Regions from separate parts of the Noviherbaspirillum sedimenti genome, predicted to be linked through region 1. Evidence: predicted binding sites of a transcription regulator. Region 1 holds the regulator's gene; each other region holds the start of a gene.
The links. Region 1 encodes sigma-54, which starts transcription at its own class of promoters, with help from an activator protein. Its sites were predicted from a motif close to TGGCANGNAANCTGCTTT; they were not measured.
Positions count from the first base shown of each region.

Region 1 (5,485 bases):
TTTTCGATGTCGACGGCATCCTCACCGACGGCAGCCTGCACTATGGTCCGGAAGGCGAGGTCATCAAGACCTTCAACGTGCTGGACGGGCATGGCATCAAGCTGCTGCAGCAATCCGGCGTCGCCACGGCGATCATCAGCGCACGTCAGTCCGCGCTGGTGGCGCGCCGCGCCAGCGATCTGGGCATCGTTCACGTCCACCAGGGCGTGCACGACAAGCGCGCGGCATTCGAGCAACTGCTGGACAAAACCGGCATCACCCCTGAAGCCTGCGGTTTTATCGGCGATGACGTCATCGACTTGCCGATCCTGCTGCGGGTCGGCTTTGCCGCCAGCGTGCCGAACGGCCACCCCGAAGTGCAAAGTCGTGTACATTACCTTACCCGCGCCGCCGGCGGTGCCGGCGCGGCGCGCGAATTGTGCGATTTCATCCTGCGCGCCCAGGGCAATTACCAGGCGGCGCTCGCGCCCTACCTCGCATGAGAGACCGGCGCGCCACGGCCAACCGTTTTCAGCTGGGCATGGTACTGGCAGTCGCCGTGCTGCTGGCGCTGGGCAGTTTCTGGCTGCTCGATGTCATGCGCCGCAGCATGGAAGACAACGCGCCGATCGCCAAGCGCACCGACCCCGACTACTACGTCGAGCACTTCAATTTTGTCAGGCTGGCGAAAAACGGCCAGGCCCGTTATCACATCGCCGGAGAGCGCATGAGCCATAACCCGCAGGACGATTCCTATGAAATCGCTCGCCCGGTCATGAAAACCTTGAGCGCGCAGCGGCCGACGACGACGATCGTGGCCGAGCGTGCTCTCACCAACAGCGACATGAGCGAGGTACGCCTGTTCAAAAATGTCGCGATGGACAGGCCGGCTTCGGCAAGTTCGCAACATTTACGTCTGACATCCGACTATATGCTGGTGCTGCCGGATGATGAAGTCATGAAAACCGACCGTCCGGTGGAACTCATTTCCGGCACCTCGGTATTGAAGGGCACAGGCATGTTCGCCAATCAAGCGACCGGCGAAGTCACCCTGGCAAGCCGCGTCCAGGGCATATTTCCGCCCAGGGCAAGGCATTAAATGCCGGGCAATCTTAATGCATCGATTAAGCTATATTCCATGAAACGATTTTTCTTCGCATCGCTGTTTGCGCTCAATATGCTTGCCGTCGGCTTTGCTTATGCTGAAAAAGCCGATGCCGAAAAGCCGACCAATGTCGAAGCCGACCAGATGGCCTACGACGATGTCAAGCAAGTCAACACATTCACCGGCAATGTCGTGCTGACCCGCGGCACGCTCATCATGAAGGCGCACAAGATGGTGGTGACGCAGGATCCCGCGGGTTACCAGTTCGCGACCTTGTACGCAGGCCAGGGAAAACTGGCCAGCTTCAGGCAAAAGCGCGATGGCGGCGAAAACCTCTGGATCGAAGGCGAAGCCGACCGCATCGAATATGACAACAAGGCCGATGTCGCGAAACTGTTTTCAAAAGCAAGGATGCGTCGCCTGGAAGGCAATAAGATCACGGACGAAGTCGAAGGGGAATTCATTTCCTATGATAACCGTACTGAATTTTTCGCCGTCAATAACACACCTTCCGACACCAGCAAGCCCGGCGCCGGCCGCATCAAGGCGGTCATCCAGCCGCGCAACGAAACAAAGAAATGACACAAGGATTGCCAGAATGAGCAGCAGACTGCTTGCCAGCGGATTACAGAAAAGTTATGGCGCACGCCAGGTATTGCGCGACGTCTCGCTCGAAGTCGGCAGCGGCGAAGTGGTCGGATTGCTCGGTCCCAACGGTGCCGGCAAGACCACCGCCTTCTACATGATCGTCGGACTGGTGCCCGCCGATGCGGGAGAGATCGCGCTCAACGATGTCAGCATTTCACGCCTGCCGATCCACCGGCGCGCCACCCTTGGCCTGTCCTACCTGCCGCAGGAAGCCTCGGTATTCCGCAAGCTGACCGTCGCCGAGAATATCCGCGCCGTGCTGGAACTGCAGCATGAGAATGGCAAGTCGCTGTCGAAAGCGGCGATCGAAGAAAAGCTCGACCTGCTGCTGGCGGAGCTGCAAATTGAAAAGCTGCGCGACAACCAGGCCCTGTCGCTGTCGGGCGGCGAGCGCCGCCGCGTGGAAATCGCCCGCGCGCTGGCCACCAGCCCGCGTTTCGTACTGCTGGATGAGCCTTTTGCCGGCGTCGATCCGATTGCCGTCATCGAAATCCAGCGCATCGTGCGCTTCCTGAAAGAACGCGGCATCGGCGTGCTGATCACCGACCACAATGTGCGTGAAACGCTGGGCATCTGCGACCGCGCCTATATCATCAACCAGGGCGTGGTGCTGGCCAGCGGCCGCCCGGATGACATCATCGCCAATGAATCGGTACGCCGCGTCTATCTCGGCGAACACTTCCGGATGTAAGCAAGCGCATCTCCATGAAACAGTCCCTTCAGCTACGCGTCTCCCAGCATCTGGCATTGACGCCACAATTGCAGCAGTCGATACGCCTGCTGCAATTGTCGACGCTGGAACTGCAGCAGGAACTGGAGCAAATCCTCGCCGACAACCCGATGCTGGAGCGCGTCGACGATCCGCTTGACCACTCGGTGCGGCTGCTGGCCGACGGCGCCATCAACGCAAATGCGGGCACGGCGGAAAAGTCCGCGGCCGAAGAAGCGCCGGCAGCCGATGGCGAATCCACCTACGAAGGTGGCGAAGGCGGCGAATCCCAGGAGTCCGGCAACGGCGAGGCCGAATGGAGCTTCGACGATGTCGCGCGCACCGGCAAGGCCCCGGAAGACGACGACGCCCGTCCGCAACTGGAAGCGCACCATGTCACCCTGCGTGAACACTTGCTGGAACAAATGCGCCTCGGTTCACATGAAATCCGCGACCGCGCGCTGGTCGAACTGGTCGTCGATGCGCTCGACAACAACGGCTACCTGGAAGAACCGCTGGAAGAAATCCATGGCCGGCTTCCCGCCGAACTGGAAATCGAACTGGAAGAATTGACGATCGCCCTGAAACTGGTGCAAAGCTTCGATCCGGCCGGCGTCGGTGCGCGCAATGCCGCCGAATGCCTGGCCTTGCAAATCCGCCGCATGCCGAAAATCCCGATGGTGACGCGGCGCATGGCATTGACGATCGTGGAGCAGCACCTCTCCCTGTTCGCCCAGCGCGATTTCAACAAGCTGAAAAAACTGCTCGATTGCGACGATGAGGATTTGCGCGAAGCCCAATACGTCATCAGGCAATGCAATCCGCATCCCGGCGCCATCTTCGCCAGCGATGCAGCCGACTATGTCGTCCCGGACGTCATCGTCAAACGCGGCAAGAATGGCTGGCAAGTGACCCTTAACCACGATGTCATGCCGCGGCTGCGGGTCAATGCCTTGTATGCGAATATCCTCAAGAAAAACAAGGGCGAGGGCTCACTCACGTCGCAATTGCAGGAAGCAAAATGGCTGGTCAAGAACATGCGTCAGCGTTTCGATACGATTCTGCGCGTCGCGCAAGCCATCGTGGAAAGGCAGCGCAATTTTTTCTCCCATGGCGCCGTTGCCATGCGCCCACTTGTGTTACGTGAAATTGCTGATACACTTGGTTTACACGAGAGTACTATTTCTCGTGTAACAACCCAGAAATACATGCTGACGCCGCATGGCATGTTTGAACTGAAGTACTTCTTCGGCAGCCATGTCGCCACTGAATCCGGCGGCGAAGCTTCATCGACGGCGATACGGGCACTGATCAAACAATTGATAGGAGCAGAAGACACCAAGAACCCTCTCTCGGACAGCAAGATTGCAGAAATGCTGGAGGAGCAAGGCATGGTGGTGGCCCGGCGCACTGTGGCCAAGTACCGCGAAGCCCTGAGAATCCCCCCGGTTAACCTGCGCAAGTCTTTGTAGTATTTGTTGTGTTTGTTGCTGTGTTCGGGCGGCCAAGCATGTTTGTCGACCACGAACCGCCAGTGACCTCATCCCAAGGAGCGCTGTATGAATCTGACCATCAGTGGACATCACCTCGAACTGACCCCTTCCATCCGGGAATATGTGCATGCAAAGCTGGAGCGTATCAGGCGCCACTTCGACCATGTCATTGATGCTGCGGTCATCCTGACCGTAGACAAGCTCGCCGAGAAAGACAAGCGCCAGAGAGCGGAAATCACGCTGCGCATGCGTGGCAAGGATGTGCATGTCGAATCCATCGCTCACGATTTGTATGCGGCAATCGACGCCCTGATCGACAAGCTCGACCGCCAGGTCATCAAGTACAAAACCATGATCCAGGACCATCAGCACCAGGCGATCAAGCACTTGCCTGCATCGGCCACCAGCGCGCCGGAGGAGTAAGCCGCTTCCAGCGCTGATTTTCAGAGATCCCATCAGGGGCGCAATCCAGGCGCCCTTTTTTATTATCGAGAACAATGAACGAACATATTCTGACCTGTGTCCAGAACCGCATTGGCCTGCTGACCCTCAACCGCCCGCAAGCGCTGAATTCGCTGTCGCTGGACATGGTGCGCACGATCACGCGCACACTGCTGGACTGGCGCGATGACGACGCGGTCGATGCAGTACTTCTCTGCAGCAATAGCGAAAAAGCCTTTTGCGCTGGTGGCGACATCCGTTTCCTTTATCAGACAGCCCAGCAAACGGCCCGGCACGGCAGCGGCCTGCTGGACGATTTTTTCACCGAAGAATACGCGCTCAACCGCCTGATCCACCACTATCCCAAGCCCTACATCGTCATCATGGACGGCGTCGTGATGGGCGGCGGCATGGGGATTTCACAATGCCATTCCGGCGGCAAGCTGCACATCGTCACCGAGCGTAGCAAGATCGCCATGCCGGAAGTGAACATCGGCCTGTTTCCGGACGTCGGTGGCGGCTATTTCCTGTCGCGTTGCCCGGGCCAGCTTGGCACCTGGCTGGCGCTGACCGCCAATGCCATCGGCGCAGCCGATGCCCTGTATGCCGGCCTGGCGGATGTCTGCATCCCGTCGGCCCAACTGCCAGCCCTGAAAACGGCCTTGTTGAGCGCGCGGCGCCACAGCGATATTGCAGCCCAAGTACGGGAATTTGCCATGCAAGCCGGGGAATGGGGCGACAGCGAACTGGCGCGGCAGCGTGGCGCCATCGACCGCCACTTTGCGTTTGATGATGTGCCATCCATCATGGCTTCACTGGCTGCCGATCCAGCGCCATTTGCGCAAGACACACTGGCCGCCATGCGCAAGCGCTCTCCCCTGATGCTTTGCGTGACACTGCAGCAGTTGCGCCGCGGCGCCGGCATGGCGATCGAGGAATGCCTGCACATGGAGCGCTCCATGATGCGGCGGTGCTTCGCGCACGGCGATGCGGCCGAAGGAATCCGCGCCACCGTCATCGACAAGGACATGCAGCCAGTATGGTCGCCAGCGAGGCTGGAGGATGTCAGCCCGCAAATGGTGGAGGACTTTTTCCAGCCGGCGTGGCCGG
Region 1 covers NZ_QYUQ01000002.1:2,732,985-2,738,469, forward strand. Annotated here, with positions in the region: gene D3878_RS12740 (KdsC family phosphatase) at 1-482, shown strand, start outside; gene lptC (LPS export ABC transporter periplasmic protein LptC) at 479-1,078, shown strand; gene lptA (lipopolysaccharide transport periplasmic protein LptA) at 1,118-1,666, shown strand; gene lptB (LPS export ABC transporter ATP-binding protein) at 1,683-2,423, shown strand; gene D3878_RS12760 (RNA polymerase factor sigma-54) at 2,438-3,913, shown strand; gene hpf (ribosome hibernation-promoting factor, HPF/YfiA family) at 4,001-4,357, shown strand; gene D3878_RS12770 (enoyl-CoA hydratase/isomerase family protein) at 4,432-5,485, shown strand, end outside.

Region 2 (5,485 bases), 2.4 Mb from region 1:
CGCCGGTTTCGGCACCTTCAACGTGTCCCAGCGCGCCGCGCGCACCGGCCGCAACCCGGCCACTGGCGAAGCCCTGAAAATCAAGGCTTCGAAATCGGTTCGCTTCAAGCAATCGACCGCACTGAAGGAAGTTGTTCAGAAGTTCAAGGCACCGAAGTAAGCGCGTCGACGAGACGATAGAAAATGGCCGGGAATCTGAACTGATTCCCGGCCATTTTCTATTCAAGCGAAAAATTACAAAGAAACAATTCGAAGTTTTGTACTTCGATCTGCGGCTTAATCAGTGCTTGTATCTTCCAGATCCGCCAACTTGATGTCGCGGGAAGGAACAACCGTTGAAATCGCATGTTTGTAGACCAGTTGGGTACTGGTACTGCTACGCAACATGACGACATACTGGTCAAATGAATCGATTTGACCAATCAGCTTGATGCCATTGACCAAAAACATCGACACAGGGACGTGTTCCTTGCGCAAGGTGTTTAATAGAAGGTCTTGTAAATTTTGCCTTGTGGTAGTCACGGCGATTCTCAAAAATGGTGGAAGTCATCAGTGTACAGCAATTGGGAATGCCAGATATGCCATCGCCTCGGGAGGAAGCGCACGGATTTACCAAAGTTTGACTAATGACAGGCTACCCGAGCTTATCGACTATGTGGTACACAAGCACCGCCATCATGCACATGATCCCGATCCAGAGAATAAACGGACTCGCTTTTTTGTCGCGGTTGATGAAGCCGATGGTCAGAAGGAACAAGCCGATGAAGACAAGGAGGACATCCAGTTCGAAGGTGGCCGTCATATTTCAGATTGCAAATGGCCTTCACCGTACAGGATCTTACTGCATCACCATGCGATACCCGACTGTCTGTGACAGCAACACCTGTTGATCGTGCGTCAACCCGAGCGCATCGGCAATCGCAGCACGGTCGATCCATGCCCGGATCACCGTCGACAGATTATTGCTGGACGCGAAAAGATAGACGTTCTGGGCAATGGCGCCAGCTGCAACATAAGCGAAGGATTCCCGCTGCGCTACCGGCACCTGGCCCAGGCGCGTATGGTCGGCCACATAGACCAGGTCCATCGGCGCCTCATCGACAAAGTCCTGGTAGCCCGCCACACGACGCAAGTCAGTGTTCGCCACCAGCTGCAATTCATTGGCCAAAGCATCGTAGCGGTAGGCTCCGGTGGGCAAGGCCACGTATACGCCAATCTCCTGGGCATTCAACGCGCTGGGTGCAGTACGGCCGCCATCGTCCCGATTGACCCCGTAAGCCGCCCAGAGCAAGCCGGAAAGCAAAGGCAAATCCAGGAGCTCCGGGGAAAATTCGCGTGACGAATGGCGTCTGGCCAAGGCATCCATCAATGGCAGGCCGCCCTGTTTCTCGGGCGCCGGCAAAGCGATCGAGGTCTCCGAATGCCCGAGGATGGGCCCGGACCGCAGCTTGCCCATCATGCCGAGTGCCACTCTGGTCAAGGTATTCATCGCAGTCCCTCCTACGCTTCAGAGCCATACGCTTGAAACTATCCCAGCGTGTCTCGGGCGCTTTGATCGCGATCAACACCTGGCAAGGAGCGCTGCGTGAATCGACTTCAGCTGCCTGGACGCTGCCAAGCCGCTTGCTGCCATTTACGACAAGCCCCGCCGGAGCGGGGCAATGGCTGGCGCGAAAACAGCGATCAGATTGACTGCTTGCGGCGGGAGAAAGCCAGACCGACGAGACTGATGGCGAGCAGCGCGAGGGGCGCTGGCTCAGGGACGGTCGTTTCGGTCGTGGCATTACCACTCACGATCAAACGCTTTTCCGATGAATCGTTGTTCGACTGAAAACTACCATACGGAAAAGAGCCGACCAGAAGTGCATTGACGCCACCAGACGTAAGAGCATCACTGAACGCGAATGCAAGTATGGGGAACGCGAACGGGGTGTCGTTCACGATAACAAAACTGTTTGGGCCGAAATAATTGTCGGCGTATTTAGAGTCACCCACCCCGTCGAAATGAAATCCAGGTGCGGCAGATCCCGAAGTCGTGACGATATCGTAGGACAAAAGCGAACCTGTCGTCGAGTCTGTTGAAAACGTTCCGCTAGCGGAGCCGCCATCATCGAACGTTACGCCAACAAGAGTCCAGAGCAGCGGAGAAGCCATTGCCGGTGCCGCCAGCAACAAGGCGAGTGGCAGGGCAAGAAGCAACGATTTGATAGTTTTCATGAGAACTCCTATTGATCCAGGTAAAAATGCCAAAGTATTTATATTGTTCAACCAATATTTGCAATAAGCAATTTTCACGCCAAAACATTAAATATCATTAAAAACAATGACTTGCGAGAAATTATCTGAGCTACACCACAGCCACTGTAAGATTTCTCGACAACTTCCAGCTTGATGGCGGGCGCATAGTTTCTCTGATCTGACATGCCTTCTTGCGCGTCCCCCTCTCGCGCAAAACATCTGACAACGAAGTCGTTTGGTGACAAACAAGTTACCCGGCCGCATCTTAAAATGCCAGAATAGGAATCCTGTTTCTGCCAAATTCAATGAACCTGCCGCGCCTCGCTCTCCTTGCCGCCATTGCATTAACGCTCGTCGCCTGCGCGCCCCTCCGGCCGCATACGACGCTGCCGGTGACGCTGGTGGCCTCGCCCAATTTCGACCAGCGCCGGCCGAATCTGGTGATCATTCACCACACCAGCAGCGACACCCTGGAGCGGGCGCTGGATGCGCTCACCTCCCCTGCGCGCAAGGTCAGCGCGCATTACCTGATCGGCCGCGACGGCAAGATCTTCCAGCTGGTCGAAGAAAGCGCCCGCGCCTGGCATGCCGGAAAATCCTGGTGGGGTGGCCAGACCGATCTCAATTCGGCGTCGCTCGGCATCGAGCTCGACAACAATGGCAGCGAGCCTTTTGCCGACGCGCAGATCGCGGCGCTACTGGCGCTGCTGGCCGATATCCGGCAACGCTACAATATCCCCGCCGCAAATTTCATCGGCCACGCGGACGTTGCGCCAACACGCAAGGCTGATCCGAGCGCCCTGTTTCCCTGGCAAATGCTGGCCCGGCAAGGTTTCGGCTTGTGGTGCAATGCTCCCCTGCCCCCAGCCCCGCCCGGCTTTGACCTGCCGCGCGCCCTCACGGCAATCGGCTATGACCCTGCCGCGCCGGAGGCGGCACGGCATGCCTTCCGCCTGCACTTCATCCGCAGCGACCTGGCGCCGTCGGAGGATGAAGAGAAGGCCCTGGCGCATTGCCTGTTGCAGGCAAAAGCATTGCCAAGTCAGTAATTCCACAGGACCTCGCCAGGCATTTCATCAGCTACACTGCAGCAGCGGCAATTAAAAATACATTTATCGTCCGCCACTCCAGGGAGCAATCCATGCAGCAAACTGCAATGCGTAACGACGGCTTCATGCCTGAATCACTCGTCACATCGGGCGTGGCCCGCGTCCGCATGGCCGTCGGCCTGCTGCAGGGGATGGTGCTGTATTTCCTGTATCACGCGGCAAAAACCAATGCCTGGCCGGCAAGCGCGGACCTGCTCTTTTCCCCGCTGCTGATGGTGAGCCTGCTGGCGCCGGTGATCCTGATTTCCAGCCTCGGGCATCTGGACAGGAAACAAGCTGCGATCTGGCTTGGCGCGGTCGTCGTCGTCATCGGCTTACTGGCGTTGCATGATGTGTGGCGCGGAGGCGCCAGCCAGGGCTGGGTCTGGGGCCGTCGCGGCAACGGCACGCATCCGCACTACCCTTCCGCACGACTGATCGTCTTTTCGATTGCCGGCCTGTATATCGCCCATGCGCTGGTCCTGGCCGGCGTCGCCGACCGCCGGCGCATCGCCGGCTACCCGACCTATTTCGAGGCGGCGTGGAAGCTGCTCATCCAGATCAAGTTTTCGGCACTCTTCGTCGGCGCGCTCTGGCTGGTGTTGTGGCTGGGTGCGGCGCTGTTCATGCTCGTCAAACTGAACTTCCTTCGGGAGTTGCTGCGGCAATCCTGGTTCGTCATTCCAGTCACCGCTTTTGCCTTTTCCTGCGCCATGCACATCACTGACGTGCGCCCGGCGATTGTGCGCGGCATCCGCGCGCTTTTGCTGGTGCTGCTGTCCTGGATACTGCCGATCACGACCTTGCTGGTCGTCGGTTTCCTGCTGAGCCTGCCCTGGACAGGACTGGCGCCGCTGTGGGCAACACGGCATGCCACAGGCGTGCTGCTCGGCGCCGCCGCCGTGCTGGTGGTATTGGTCAATGCCGCATTCCAGAATGGCGAAGTGGCTTCCGGCGTTGCCCGGATCGTGCGCGTCTGCGCGCGCGTCGCTGCGCTGGCACTGCTGCCGCTTGCAGCCATTGCGATCTATTCGCTTGGTTTGCGCGTTGCCGAATACGGCTGGACCACCGACCGCATCATTGCCGCAGCCTGCCTGCTGATTGCCAGCGTTTATGCCACGGGATACGCCTGGGCTGCGGCGCGATCTTCGCCATGGCTCGGGCCGGTGGCGCAGGTGAACGTGGCGAATGCGTTCGTGATACTCGCCGTGCTGCTGGCGATGTTCTCGCCGATCGCCGACCCGGCGCGCCTGTCGGTCAACAACCAGATCGCGCGCCTTGCGGCAGGCAAGATCAGCGTCGACAAGTTCGACTTCGACTACCTGCGGTTTGAAGGCGCCCGCTACGGCATGGCGGCGCTCGAACAGCTCAAGACGCGCGCGCAGGGGAGCGATGCCGCCCTGATCCGCCAAAAAGCCGAACTGTCCCTGAAAAAGAAGAGCCGCTGGCAGCAGGAAGAACCGCCCTTGCCGCGTGCTGATCTCGTCGCCAATCTCGCCGTCTGGCCCAAGGCGGCGCAACTGCCGCCGTCCTTCCTGCAGGAAGACTGGAAAAGCAACAAATTCAACTGGCAATTGCCGAAATGTCTGAAGCATGAAAACCAGACATGCGATGCCTACCTGATCGATTTCAGTGGCGACGGCAAGCCGGAACTTCTTGCCGTCGGTACGCAGGCACATGGCGGTGCCGTTCTGCTGATGGAAGACAAGGATGGCCATTGGGCGATTGCCGGCGTTTTACCCAACGATTTCGCCGGGTGCGAACCCTTGCGCCAAAAACTGCAGGCGGGCAGCTTTCAATTGCTTGCGCCACGCATCCCGGATCTGGACATCGCCGGCCAGCGCATCGAGATAAACAATGGCATGACATCGAACAGCGTCAGTTGCGCCGGACACAAGCGCGAGCGCGAGCGCAAGTGACCTGCAACGGCGCTGGCGTCAGAAAGACTGGTTGTCGACGATCCGTCCATCCACCAGCGTAATCGTCCGATCGCACGTGGCCGACAGGCGTGGATCGTGGGTCACCACCAGCACGGCGCAGCCATACTGGCGATTGAATTGACGGAATAGTTCAAACACGCTGGCAGCGGTTTTCGTATCCAGGTTGCCAGTGGGCTCGTCAGCCAGCAGCAAGGCCGGGCGCGTAATCAGTGCGCGGGC
Region 2 covers NZ_QYUQ01000002.1:313,105-318,589, reverse strand. Annotated here, with positions in the region: gene D3878_RS01585 (HU family DNA-binding protein) at 1-160, shown strand, start outside; gene hfq (RNA chaperone Hfq) at 277-522, opposite strand; gene D3878_RS23655 (DUF5993 family protein) at 635-802, opposite strand; gene D3878_RS01575 (SagB/ThcOx family dehydrogenase) at 839-1,489, opposite strand; gene D3878_RS01570 (PEP-CTERM sorting domain-containing protein) at 1,684-2,217, opposite strand; gene D3878_RS01565 (N-acetylmuramoyl-L-alanine amidase) at 2,544-3,287, shown strand; gene D3878_RS01560 (DUF4153 domain-containing protein) at 3,380-5,245, shown strand; gene D3878_RS01555 (ABC transporter ATP-binding protein) at 5,264-5,485, opposite strand, start outside.
Region 2: the regulator sigma-54 is predicted to act here: its motif matches at 2,282-2,299, upstream of D3878_RS01570 (PEP-CTERM sorting domain-containing protein).

Region 3 (5,485 bases), 1.9 Mb from region 1:
CGCCGCCGAACGTGCCAGGCAGATGCGTTTCCTGCAGCAGCGCGGTTTTTCGCATGGCGCCATCAAGGCCGCCATGCGTGGCGCCGACGTCGACGATGATGCCTGACGGGCAGGTCGCCGGCCCGCGCGCCGCGAATCTCTCGCCGACGGTATTACAGTAGTATTACAGGAGTGGCGGCGGGTAAGTCACTGTGCTACACTTTTCCAGCTTTTTTCGGCCGTATGCCGGATGGTCGTCGCAGCGAATGTGGCGCCGTCATGCATGCGGCATTAATTTTGGCCACATTCTGCCGGCGTCGCTGCCTTCGATACCCTTGAGCTCCTATTGCCTCCTGAATGCCGCCCTGTCCCACCAGGACGAGGTGCGCGTCGCGATGGCTGGTGGCTTCCGGCGCACCAAGCGTTTGCCTGCCAAGTCTACGCAAGCATCAAGTCCACTTTTACACCAAGCGTCTGAAGGGAAGTTCGCATGAAAATCCATGAGTATCAGGGCAAAGAAATCCTCCGCAAGTTCGGCGTAACCGTGCCGCGCGGTATTCCCTGCCTGTCCGTCGATGAGGCCGTCAAGGCCGCCGAGCAACTGGGTGGTCCGGTCTGGGTCGTCAAGGCACAGATCCACGCCGGCGGCCGCGGCAAGGGCGGCGGCGTGAAAGTCGCCAAGTCGCTCGAACAAGTCAGGGAATATGCGAACGCCATTCTCGGCATGCAGCTGGTCACCCACCAGACCGGCCCGGAAGGCCAGAAAGTGCGCCGTCTGCTGATCGAAGAGGGTGCCGACATCAAGAAGGAACTGTACATTTCCATGGTGACTGACCGCTTGAGCCAGCGCGTGGTACTGATGGCATCCAGCGAAGGCGGCATGGACATCGAGGAAGTCGCGGAAACTCATCCGGAACTGATTCACAAGGCTGAAATCGACCCCGAACTCGGCCTGACCAATGCCCAGGCCGACGACATCGCCGCCAAGATCGGCGTGCCGGCCGCCTCCATCGCCGACGCCCGCGCCCAATTGCAAGGCCTGTACAAAGCCTACTGGGAAACCGATTCCTCGCTGGCCGAGATCAATCCGCTGATCCTGACCGGCGACGGCAAGGTCATCGCGCTGGACGCTAAGTTCAACTTCGACTCCAATGCCCTGTACCGTCATCCCGAGATCGTCGCCTACCGCGATCTCGACGAGGAAGATCCGGCTGAAGTGGAAGCATCCAAGTTCGATCTCGCTTACATTTCCCTCGACGGCAACATCGGCTGCCTGGTCAACGGCGCCGGCCTGGCGATGGCAACCATGGATACCATCAAGCTGTTCGGCGGCGAACCGGCCAACTTCCTCGACGTCGGCGGTGGCGCCACGGCCGAGAAAGTCACCGAAGCCTTCAAGATCATGCTGAAGAACCCCGGTCTGAAAGCCATCCTGGTCAACATTTTCGGCGGCATCATGCGCTGCGACGTGATCGCCGAAGGTGTCATCACCGCTTCTCGCGCCGTCCAGCTGGGCGTGCCGCTGGTGGTGCGCATGAAGGGTACCAACGAAGAAATCGGCAAGAAAATGCTGGCCGACTCGGGCCTGCCGATCATCGCCGCCGACACCATGGAAGAAGCCGCGCAAAAAGTTGTCGCTGCGGCCAAGTAAAAGGAAAATTACATGTCGATCCTGATCAATAAAGACACCAAAGTCATCACGCAAGGCATTACTGGCAAGACCGGCCAGTTCCACACCCGCGGTTCGCGCGACTATGCCAACGGCAAGAACGCCTTCGTTGCCGGCGTCAACCCGAAAAAAGCCGGCGAAGATTTCGAAGGCATCCCTATCTACGCCAGCGTCCAGGACGCCAAGGCCCAGACCGGCGCCACCGTTTCCGTCATCTACGTGCCGCCCGCCGGCGCCGCTGATGCAATCTGGGAAGCCGTGCAAGCTGAACTCGACCTGGTCATCTGCATCACCGAAGGCATCCCCGTGCGCGACATGCTGATGTTGAAGGACAAGATGAAGAAAGCCGGCAGCAAGACTCTGCTGCTGGGCCCGAACTGCCCTGGCCTCATCACTCCGGATGAACTCAAAATCGGCATCATGCCCGGCCACATCACCAAGAAGGGCCGCATCGGCGTGGTCTCGCGTTCCGGCACCCTGACCTATGAAGCGGTCGGTCAGCTGAGCGCGCTCGGCCTGGGCCAGTCGTCGGCAGTCGGTATCGGCGGCGACCCGATCAACGGCTTGAAGCACATTGACATCATGAAGATGTTTAATGACGACCCGGATACCGACGCCGTCATCATGATCGGCGAAATCGGCGGCCCGGACGAGGCGAATGCTTCGTACTGGATCAAGGACAACATGAAGAAACCGGTGGTTGGCTTCATCGCCGGCGTCACCGCGCCCCCGGGCAAGCGCATGGGTCACGCCGGCGCGCTGATCTCCGGTGGTGCCGATACGGCACAGGCCAAGCTCGAGATCATGGAAGAATGCGGCATCAAGGTCACCCGCAATCCTTCCGAAATGGGCCGTCTGCTGAAATCGGTACTGTAAAAAATCGTGCGGCAAGCCTGTGGGCTTGCCAAGCCGGAAGACGGGGAGCGCGGGCTCCCCGTTGTCGTTTAATTTAATTGAAGTTAATTTTTGCTCAAGACTGACAGCTTCCATGATTTTTAGGTATGATTTTCCATTAGACAATATTGAAAGCATTTTTGTGATCTTCCTCATCCCTTCGCGGGGGCCATTCGCCTGAGCTGCCCATGGCCTACCACGTATCGCTAGAATGTGTTGCCAAGACCGATACCGGCATGGTGCGATCGCACAATGAAGATTTCATTGCGGTCAGCGCGGAGCATGGTTTTGTCATTCTGGCCGACGGCATGGGCGGCTACAGCGCCGGCGAAGTCGCCAGCAGCATCGCCGCCACCGTGGTGCAGGAGACGCTGGAAGAGCGCTTGCCATTGCAATTCAAGGAAGGCGGGCGGCAGAGCGACAGGCAACTGCAGCAACTGGTGCAACAGGCGGTCGCCCGCGCCAATGCATCGATCATCGACGCTGCCGAAAACGAGCCGCAATTCCATGGCATGGGCACCACCGTGGTGGTTGGCCTGTTCCAGCAGGACCGGCTGATCCTGGCGCACGTCGGCGATTCACGCGCCTATCGCCTGCGCGACGGCGAACTGGTGCAAATCACCCGCGATCACTCGCTGCTGCAGGAACAGATCGATGCCGGCCTGATTACTCCCGAAGCGGCGCTGCTTTCGCCGAACCGCAATTTGATCACCCGCGCCGTCGGTGTTGATCATGAAGTCGATATCGAAGTCCACGAACACATTACAAAGCCGGGCGATATTTATCTGCTGTGCTCCGACGGCTTGTCGGACATGCTCTCCCATGAAGAGATCACTGCCACCTTGAAGGACTTTGGTGCCGATCTCGAATCGGCCTGCGGCACACTGATCCAGCGCGCCAATATGCATGGCGGCAAGGATAATATTTCCGTCATCCTGGCAAAGGTTGTGGCGGTGGATGTCAAAAGTGAAAGCTTGCTGGACCGGGTGTTGAAATGGGTGCGGTAGTAATACCAAGCTGGATGACGATTTGACCAATATTGTCATTCATCAAGTTTTTTATACTTCTGGCTGACGAAAATTGTCATTATGTAGTGCGATAACGACAAGTTTTTGCAAGTACTTGGCATTTTTCATGGTTATTTTGGCATCTTTCCTGCTGGCACGGCCATTGCTCATATAAAGCACAACACATTTTGTGTTTGTTCAACCTTTCTCCAGGGAGATGGAAATGAAATCGATGAAAATGATGCAACGCGCGCAAAGCGGCTTTACCCTGATCGAATTGATGATCGTCGTGGCGATCATTGGTATTTTGGCCGCAGTGGCTTTGCCTGCTTATCAGGACTACACCGTTCGGGCCAAGATGTCTGAAGTGGTTTTGGCAGCATCGTCTTGCCGCACCAGCGTGACTGAGACGCGCCAAACTACTACTAATATCGCTTCAATTCCAGCGGCCGGCGCTTGGGGCTGCGAAAGCTCTGTGCCAACAACCAAGTATGTAGCGAGTATTGCCACCAATACTACTGGCGCTATCGAGGTTAGGGTCAATAGCACCGCGCTGACACAGGTAAGCGGCTCGGTTCGGCTGGAACCGGTACTTGATGGCAGTGGACAGGTTACTAGCTGGTTGTGCGGCCCAAGCGTGAGCACGATCGCGAAATATCTGCCGGGTTCTTGCCGCGACACTACCGTGACGAACCTGAACGGTTTCGCAACGAACTAATCTTCTTGTCAAGATATGGAAGGGGGCACGTGTGGCCCCCTTTTTTTTTTTATGCTCATTTATATTTCTGCCGTCGCATTATTTCTTTCTTGGCTATTGCCACTGCATTTCCCGCCATGGGTTAGTTGGCACTTAGAGTTGCTTGCATTTGTGGCAGTTTACTTGCTGGCGTGGTCAGTCATACTCATTCCAAAACTGAAAGCAGGTTTGGGGGCATTTCGCATCCCTGCAGTCGGTTTGCCTTTCATAACGCTTGGGCTTGTGGCAGTGGTGCAATTCTCGACCGGGGTTGTTACGTACGGGGGGGATGCGTTGGTGTTCGTGCTTTACATGGTGTTGTGTGTTATGTGTTTAACGCTCGGATTTGACTGTGGTGCTCAGACCATCAGTTTTGCTGGCACTGACCATGCAAAGAAGATCGATTCAGCGTTGGTATTGCTTGCGGGAGTCGTGCTGGTTGGCGCATTTGCGTCTGCCGTACTTGCATTTGCCCAGGTTCTTGACGTATGGGAAGCTACATGGATTAATCGGACGCATCAACTGCGTCGGCCCGGAGCGAATTTGGGACAGCCCAATCACTTGGCAACCTTGCTCCTTATGGGGGTTGCGAGTCTTTTATTTCTCTATGAATTGGGAAGGCTCAAGGCACTGTCATCGATATTGATTTTTATTGTTCTCGGTATGGCATTGGCTTTTACAGAGTCTCGGACCGGCGTATTGAGCTTTTTGCTGTTAGCGGGGTGGTGGTTTGTCAAGAACAAGCGAGTAGGTTTTAAATCTTCGCATTGGACAATTTCTTTGGCGTTTATCGTCTTTTTAGCAATTTTCTGGACATGGCCATCAATTTTCGCATTCATCCAGAAAATCGGCACCAGTGCAGAAGTTAATGTCAAAGCAGGCAGCCGGTTGATGGTGTGGCCGCAGCTATTTGAAGCGGTGACTCAACGCCCATGGTTAGGCTGGGGGCTGGGCAATGTACCTGAAGCGCATAATGCCGTGGTGCATGCCTACCTCGTAAGCGAGCCTTTCTCATATAGCCACAATATTTTGCTTGATCTGGCATTGGGAATAGGTGTGCCAATCACTGTAATTCTCGTGCTGCTAACGGGGTGGTGGTTATGGACGCGCTTGATGCAGGCAAATCAGTTAAGGTCGTGGTATTGCCTCGCGGTGTCCTTGCCATTGGCAGTCCACTCCTTGTTTGAGTTTCCATTTGCC
Region 3 covers NZ_QYUQ01000002.1:4,610,641-4,616,125, forward strand. Annotated here, with positions in the region: gene recX (recombination regulator RecX) at 1-106, shown strand, start outside; gene sucC (ADP-forming succinate--CoA ligase subunit beta) at 470-1,630, shown strand; gene sucD (succinate--CoA ligase subunit alpha) at 1,643-2,524, shown strand; gene D3878_RS21400 (Stp1/IreP family PP2C-type Ser/Thr phosphatase) at 2,731-3,549, shown strand; gene D3878_RS21405 (pilin) at 3,782-4,267, shown strand; gene D3878_RS21410 (PglL family O-oligosaccharyltransferase) at 4,319-5,485, shown strand, end outside.
Region 3: the regulator sigma-54 is predicted to act here: its motif matches at 3,687-3,704, upstream of D3878_RS21405 (pilin).

Region 4 (5,485 bases), 460 kb from region 1:
TGCGTTCCAGCACGATGCCGACTGTCGCGGTGACGATGAAGGCAGCCGGCAGCGCGGCCAACAGGTAGGCGTCCAGCGCCAGCGGGAAGTAATTGCGGAACACCAGCTGGCACAGGTAGGTGGTGTAGGCGCCGATCATCAACAGTTCGCCATGCGCCATGTTGATGATGCCCATCAGGCCGAAGGTGATGGCCAGGCCGAGTGCGGCCAGCAGCAGTACGCTGCCCAGCGACACGCCATAAAACAGGTTGCCGACGAATTCGGTGCGCGCCAGACGCGCATTCAGGTCGCTCAGGGTACGCACGACTTCGACGCGGACCGTTTCTTCCGGCTCGGCATACGAGCCGTCCGGGTTTTTTTCGAGCATCCCCAGCAGCACCGGCTTGAGGCTGGCATTGCTGCTGGTGGCCAAGGCTTTTACCGCGGCCAGGCGCAGTGCCGCATCCGGCGAGACGAGGTTGGCCGTGGCTGCGACCAGTTGCAGCATGGCCTTGATTTCCGGGTCGGTTTCTTTTTCCAGCGCCTTGTTGATCAGCGGCGCCTGGGCGGCGCTGGCGCTTTTTTGCAGTTCGCTGGCGGCGGCGAGGCGCTCGGTGCGGTTTTCGGACAAGAGTTTTAATCCGGACAGCGCGTCTTCCACCGCGCCGCGCAAGCGGTTATTGACGCTGATGCCATCGATCCCATCCGGCATGGCGACCTTCTGGCCGCTGGCCGGGTCGAATGCCTGGTCGTCTTCAACGATGTAGACCTTGCCATCCGGCGCCGCGTAGAGCGCATCGTTCTGCAATGCATGCAGGAGCTTGACGGCGTCGTCGCTGGCCAGCGCGGCAATCCTGTTGACTGCTTCGATGCGCGCATCGGGATCATCGCCGGCCAGCGGCGCCAGCAATGCCGCGTCGATGGCGGCCATGGCGCCGAGCGAATGCGCCAGAAGCCAAATCAACACCAGTAATTTTTTCATTGTTTAAACGCCCGACGTACGCAGGAAACAAGAATCTGCAGGCAAAAAAACGGGACGTGGGCAAAGAAGAAGCCACGCCCCGGCCTGCACCTTTACATCATGCTCGCTGCAGGATGCGCCCCTCATGTGGCAGAGGGGCGTCCGGATTACATTTTCTGCTTGCCTTCGTTACCTGCAATGTACGGGCTCCAGGGTTGCGCACGCAGCGGGCCCTTGGTTTTCCAGACCACGTTGAACTGGCCGTCACCCTTGATTTCGCCGATCATCACCGGCTTGTGCAGGTGGTGGTTGGTCGGGTCCATGGTCAGCATGAAGCCGGAGGGCGACTTGACGGTCTGGCCGCCCATCGCTGCGATCACCTTGTCGGTATCGGTCGACTTGGCCTTTTCCACGGCCTGCTTCCACATGTGGATGCCGACATAGGTGGCTTCCATCGGGTCGTTGGTGACCACGGTGGAGGCGTTCGGCAGCTTCTTGGCGGCGGCATAGGCTTTCCACTGCTTGATGAAGGCAGCGTTGGCCGGATTCTTCACGGACTGGAAGTAGTTCCAGGCAGCCAGGTGGCCGAGCAGCGGCTTGGTATCGACGCCGCGCAATTCCTCTTCGCCCACCGAGAAAGCGACTACTGGCACGTCGGTGGCCTTCAGGCCGGCATTGCCAAGTTCCTTGTAGAACGGCACGTTGGAGTCGCCGTTGATGGTCGAGATTACTGCAGTCTTGCCGCCGGCAGAAAATTTCTTGATGTTGGCGACGATGGTCTGGTAGTCGGAGTGGCCGAACGGCGTGTAGACTTCATCGATATCCTTGTCGGCCACGCCCTTGGATTTCAGGAAGGCGCGCAGGATCTTGTTGGTGGTGCGCGGGTAAACATAGTCGGTGCCGAGCAACACGAAGCGCTTGGCACCGCCGCCTTCCTTGGACATCAGGTATTCGGTGGCGGGAATCGCCTGCTGGTTGGGTGCGGCACCCGTATAGAAGACGTTTTTCTCCAGTTCTTCGCCTTCATACTGCACCGGGTAAAACAAGAGGCTGTTCAATTCCTTGAAAACTGGCAGCACCGATTTGCGTGATACCGAGGTCCAGCAACCGAACACGACCGCCACCTTGTCCTGCGAAATCAGCTGACGCGCCTTTTCGGCGAACAGCGGCCAGTTGGAGGCGGGATCGACAATCACCGGTTCCAGCTTCTTGCCCATCACGCCGCCCTTGGCATTGATCTCCTCGATCGTCATCAAGGCCACGTCTTTGAGCGAGGTTTCGGAAATCGCCATCGTTCCCGACAGCGAGTGGAGGATACCGACCTTGATAGTATCGGCGGCGAGAGCCTGGGGCATCCAGTCGGCATAAGCGAGGGTCAAAGCGCCGATAGCGGTCGCCTTCAAGAGGTTGCGACGGGACATGCGTTTCTCCTACAGTGGGTTGTCTAAGGATTTGTGGCAAGTTGCGAATTTGTAATGAGCACAAGTTGTGCCAGAAGCAGCGGGCGCAGTATTGGGGTTGATTCCCCTTGCATTGCCTTAAAACGGTGCGAGATGGGCGCGGTCTGGTGCGAGAAGGGAGGGGGTGTGTTGCAAATTGGTGCGGGGTTCTGGTGCTGCATCAGCGGATGCAACAGACAGGTGCTTTGTGCGTTGCCTGCCAGGATAGGCCCGATATTCGCTTTGGGATTCGGTCACTGGTATTTAACAACGATGAAAAAGGGAAGATCTGATGCGTATTCACTATTTCAAGGCCGCAGTCGCAGCGGCCGCCACTTTCTTTAGCGGTGCTGCGCTGGCCCATCCCGGCTACGCCCATGGTGTCCTTGCCGGCGTGCTGCATCCGTTGCTGGGACTCGATCACCTGCTGGCGATGCTGGCGGTCGGTATCTGGGCTGCCCGCCTGGGCGGGCGTGCCCGATGGCTGATGCCGGCGAGCTTTCTGGTGTGCATGGCGCTGGCCGCCGGCATCGGGATGGCCGGCATCGCCATGCCGCTGGCCGAAGGCGGGATCGCCGCTTCGGTGCTGCTGGCTGGATTGCTGATTGCCTCTCCAGTGATAATGGCGCCGGCTTTGGGTGGGCTGCTGGTGGCGCTGTTCGCGCTGGCGCATGGTTACGCGCATGGTATGGAAATGCCGGCACTGGCGTCGCCCTGGCTGTACGGCGCCGGCTTTATCCTGGCGACGGCAACGCTGCATGCGGCCGGTTTGTTCGTTGGCGGCAGGTTACAGCAGCAAAAATGGGGATGGACGGCGGCCGGTTCCGCGATCGCCGCCTGCGGCGGCTGGATGCTGTCGGCGGTGGCATAGCAGGCCTTCGCCTGCTCCTGGTCTCTTGTACAATGTGTTGCAAGTGCCGGTGTTTCGCCGGCATGCCGGACCATGCCGATACAGGAGTTGACGATGAGCGAAATCCGTTCGCGCAGCGCGGCTTTTTGCCAGCGCTTTCGCCTTGATTTACCGATCCTGCTGGCGCCGATGGCGGGCGCCTGCCCGCCGGCCTTGTCGATCGCCGTGGCACAGGCCGGTGGCGCCGGCGCTTGCGGCGCGCTGCTGATGCAGCCGGCCGAAATCGCTGCCTGGGCGGACGCCATGCGCGCGCAAACCGACCGCCCGTTCCAGATTAACCTGTGGATTCCCGATCCGCCGCCGAAGCGCGATGCCGCGCAGGAAGCGCATGTGCGCGAATTCCTCGGCAAATGGGGCCCGCCGGTACCACTGACGGCGGCCGATGCCGTCCCCCAGGATTTCGCCGCCCAGTGCGACGCGTTGCTGGCGGCGCGGCCGGCGATCGTATCCTCGATCATGGGCCTGTATGCGCCGGCATTCGTCGAGCGCTTGAAAGCCGCAGGCATTGCCTGGTTCGCCACTGCGACCACGGTGGCCGAAGCCAGGGCGGCGGAAAGCGCCGGCGCCGACGCGGTCATCGCCCAGGGCATGGAAGCGGGGGGCCATCGCGGCTGCTTCGAGGCGGCGCGCGCGGAGGCAACCCAGTCAGGCTTGTTTTCGCTGTTGCCGGCAGTGGTCGATGCGGTGCGGGTGCCGGTGATTGCCACCGGCGGTATTGCCGATGCGCGCGGCATCGCCGCGGCGCTCACCCTGGGCGCGTCGGCGGTGCAGATCGGCACCGGCTTTTTGCGTTGCCCGGAAGCCGGTATCCATCCGGCCTGGGCACAGGCGCTGGCCGCCGCCCTGCCGGAAAAAACCGTCCTGACGCGCGCCTTCAGCGGCCGCGCCGGGCGCAGCCTTGCCACCGACTATGCGATTGCCGCCGCTGCGCCGGGCGCGCCGGCGCCGGCGCCATATCCGGTGCAGCGCGGCCTGACCGCGACCATGCGCAAGCATGCGCAGGAAACCGGCGACTTGCAGCGGATGCAGGCCTGGGCAGGACAATCCGCCGCGCTGGCGCGCGCCGTACCGGCCGCCGACCTGGCGCGCGCGCTGTGGGAAGGGGCGCAGCGCCTGCTGCCATAGTTGGCGCTTACTTCGGTTGCCGCGCGAGGCGGCAATTTTCTGCCGGTGCCGAGGTAATCTCAGCGCTGGCTGGCATCGAGCTGCTGCGTCAGCCATGCGCCGAAATCATTCTGCATTGCCGCGTTCAATTCATGCACGGCATCGTATTCGCGGTAGCGGAGTTGCACTTCTTTTTCCTTCAGCAGGCGCTCGGCGCTGCGGGCGAATTCGACGGTCAGCTTGCCGTCGGCGACGCCATGGGAAACAAAGCCGGCCAGCTTGCGCGTCTGTTCGTTCGGCGCCGTGATCGGGGCGATCTCCGGCAGGATGCGTCCGCTCAGGATGCCGAAGCCGGCAACGCGGTCCGGGCGCGTCAGCGCCACACTGGCGCTGAGGATGCCGCCCTGGCTGAAGCCGGCGATCCAGATCCGCTGCGGATCGACGCCATAAGCGCCCGGCAAGCCTTCGATGAATTGCAGCAGTGCGGCACGCGACTGCTCCGCCTGCTGCGCATTGATCACCGGGCCGCCCGAGGCGAAGTTGACGTTGAACCAGCCGAACTGCGCCGGGCCGAAAGCGAGCGGGCCGCGCGCCAGGATCACCAGCAGGCGCGGGTCCTGACGCTGCGCCAGGTCGATCAGGTTGGCTTCGTTGGCGCCGACGCCATGCAGCAGGATCAGGCAGGGGACGGCGCCGCCGGCGTTTTCCGTTGTGCCGGCCGCCGCGGTACCAGCATGCGCGGTATCAGCCGGTGCGGTACCAGCCTGCGCAGTACCAGCTGGACTGCGCAGGCGATACGCCAGCGGCAGGGCGGGATGGGTGACGAGTTGGTTCAGGCTATGTTCCATGGCGGTCTTTCAATCTGTCGGTTCAGTTTAATTTATTCGCGTGCATTCACGCGAATGCGTATACGTCCATTGCCAGCACGCTGTATTCGACGCTGGCGTGGATGCGTTCGGCCTTGGCCGCCGCGCCGGCGGCACCCATGGCGGCATACAGCGGCATCAGGTGCTCGTCGGTAGGATGGTTGCGCGCCGCATGCGGCGCCTGCTGGCGGTAATTCAGCAAGGCTTCGCGCTCGCCGTTGTCCAG
Region 4 covers NZ_QYUQ01000002.1:2,274,384-2,279,868, reverse strand. Annotated here, with positions in the region: gene urtB (urea ABC transporter permease subunit UrtB) at 1-961, opposite strand, end outside; gene urtA (urea ABC transporter substrate-binding protein) at 1,108-2,361, opposite strand; gene D3878_RS10545 (HupE/UreJ family protein) at 2,672-3,250, shown strand; gene D3878_RS10540 (NAD(P)H-dependent flavin oxidoreductase) at 3,344-4,414, shown strand; gene D3878_RS10535 (alpha/beta hydrolase) at 4,474-5,241, opposite strand; gene D3878_RS10530 (dioxygenase family protein) at 5,288-5,485, opposite strand, start outside.
Region 4: the regulator sigma-54 is predicted to act here: its motif matches at 2,417-2,434, upstream of urtA (urea ABC transporter substrate-binding protein).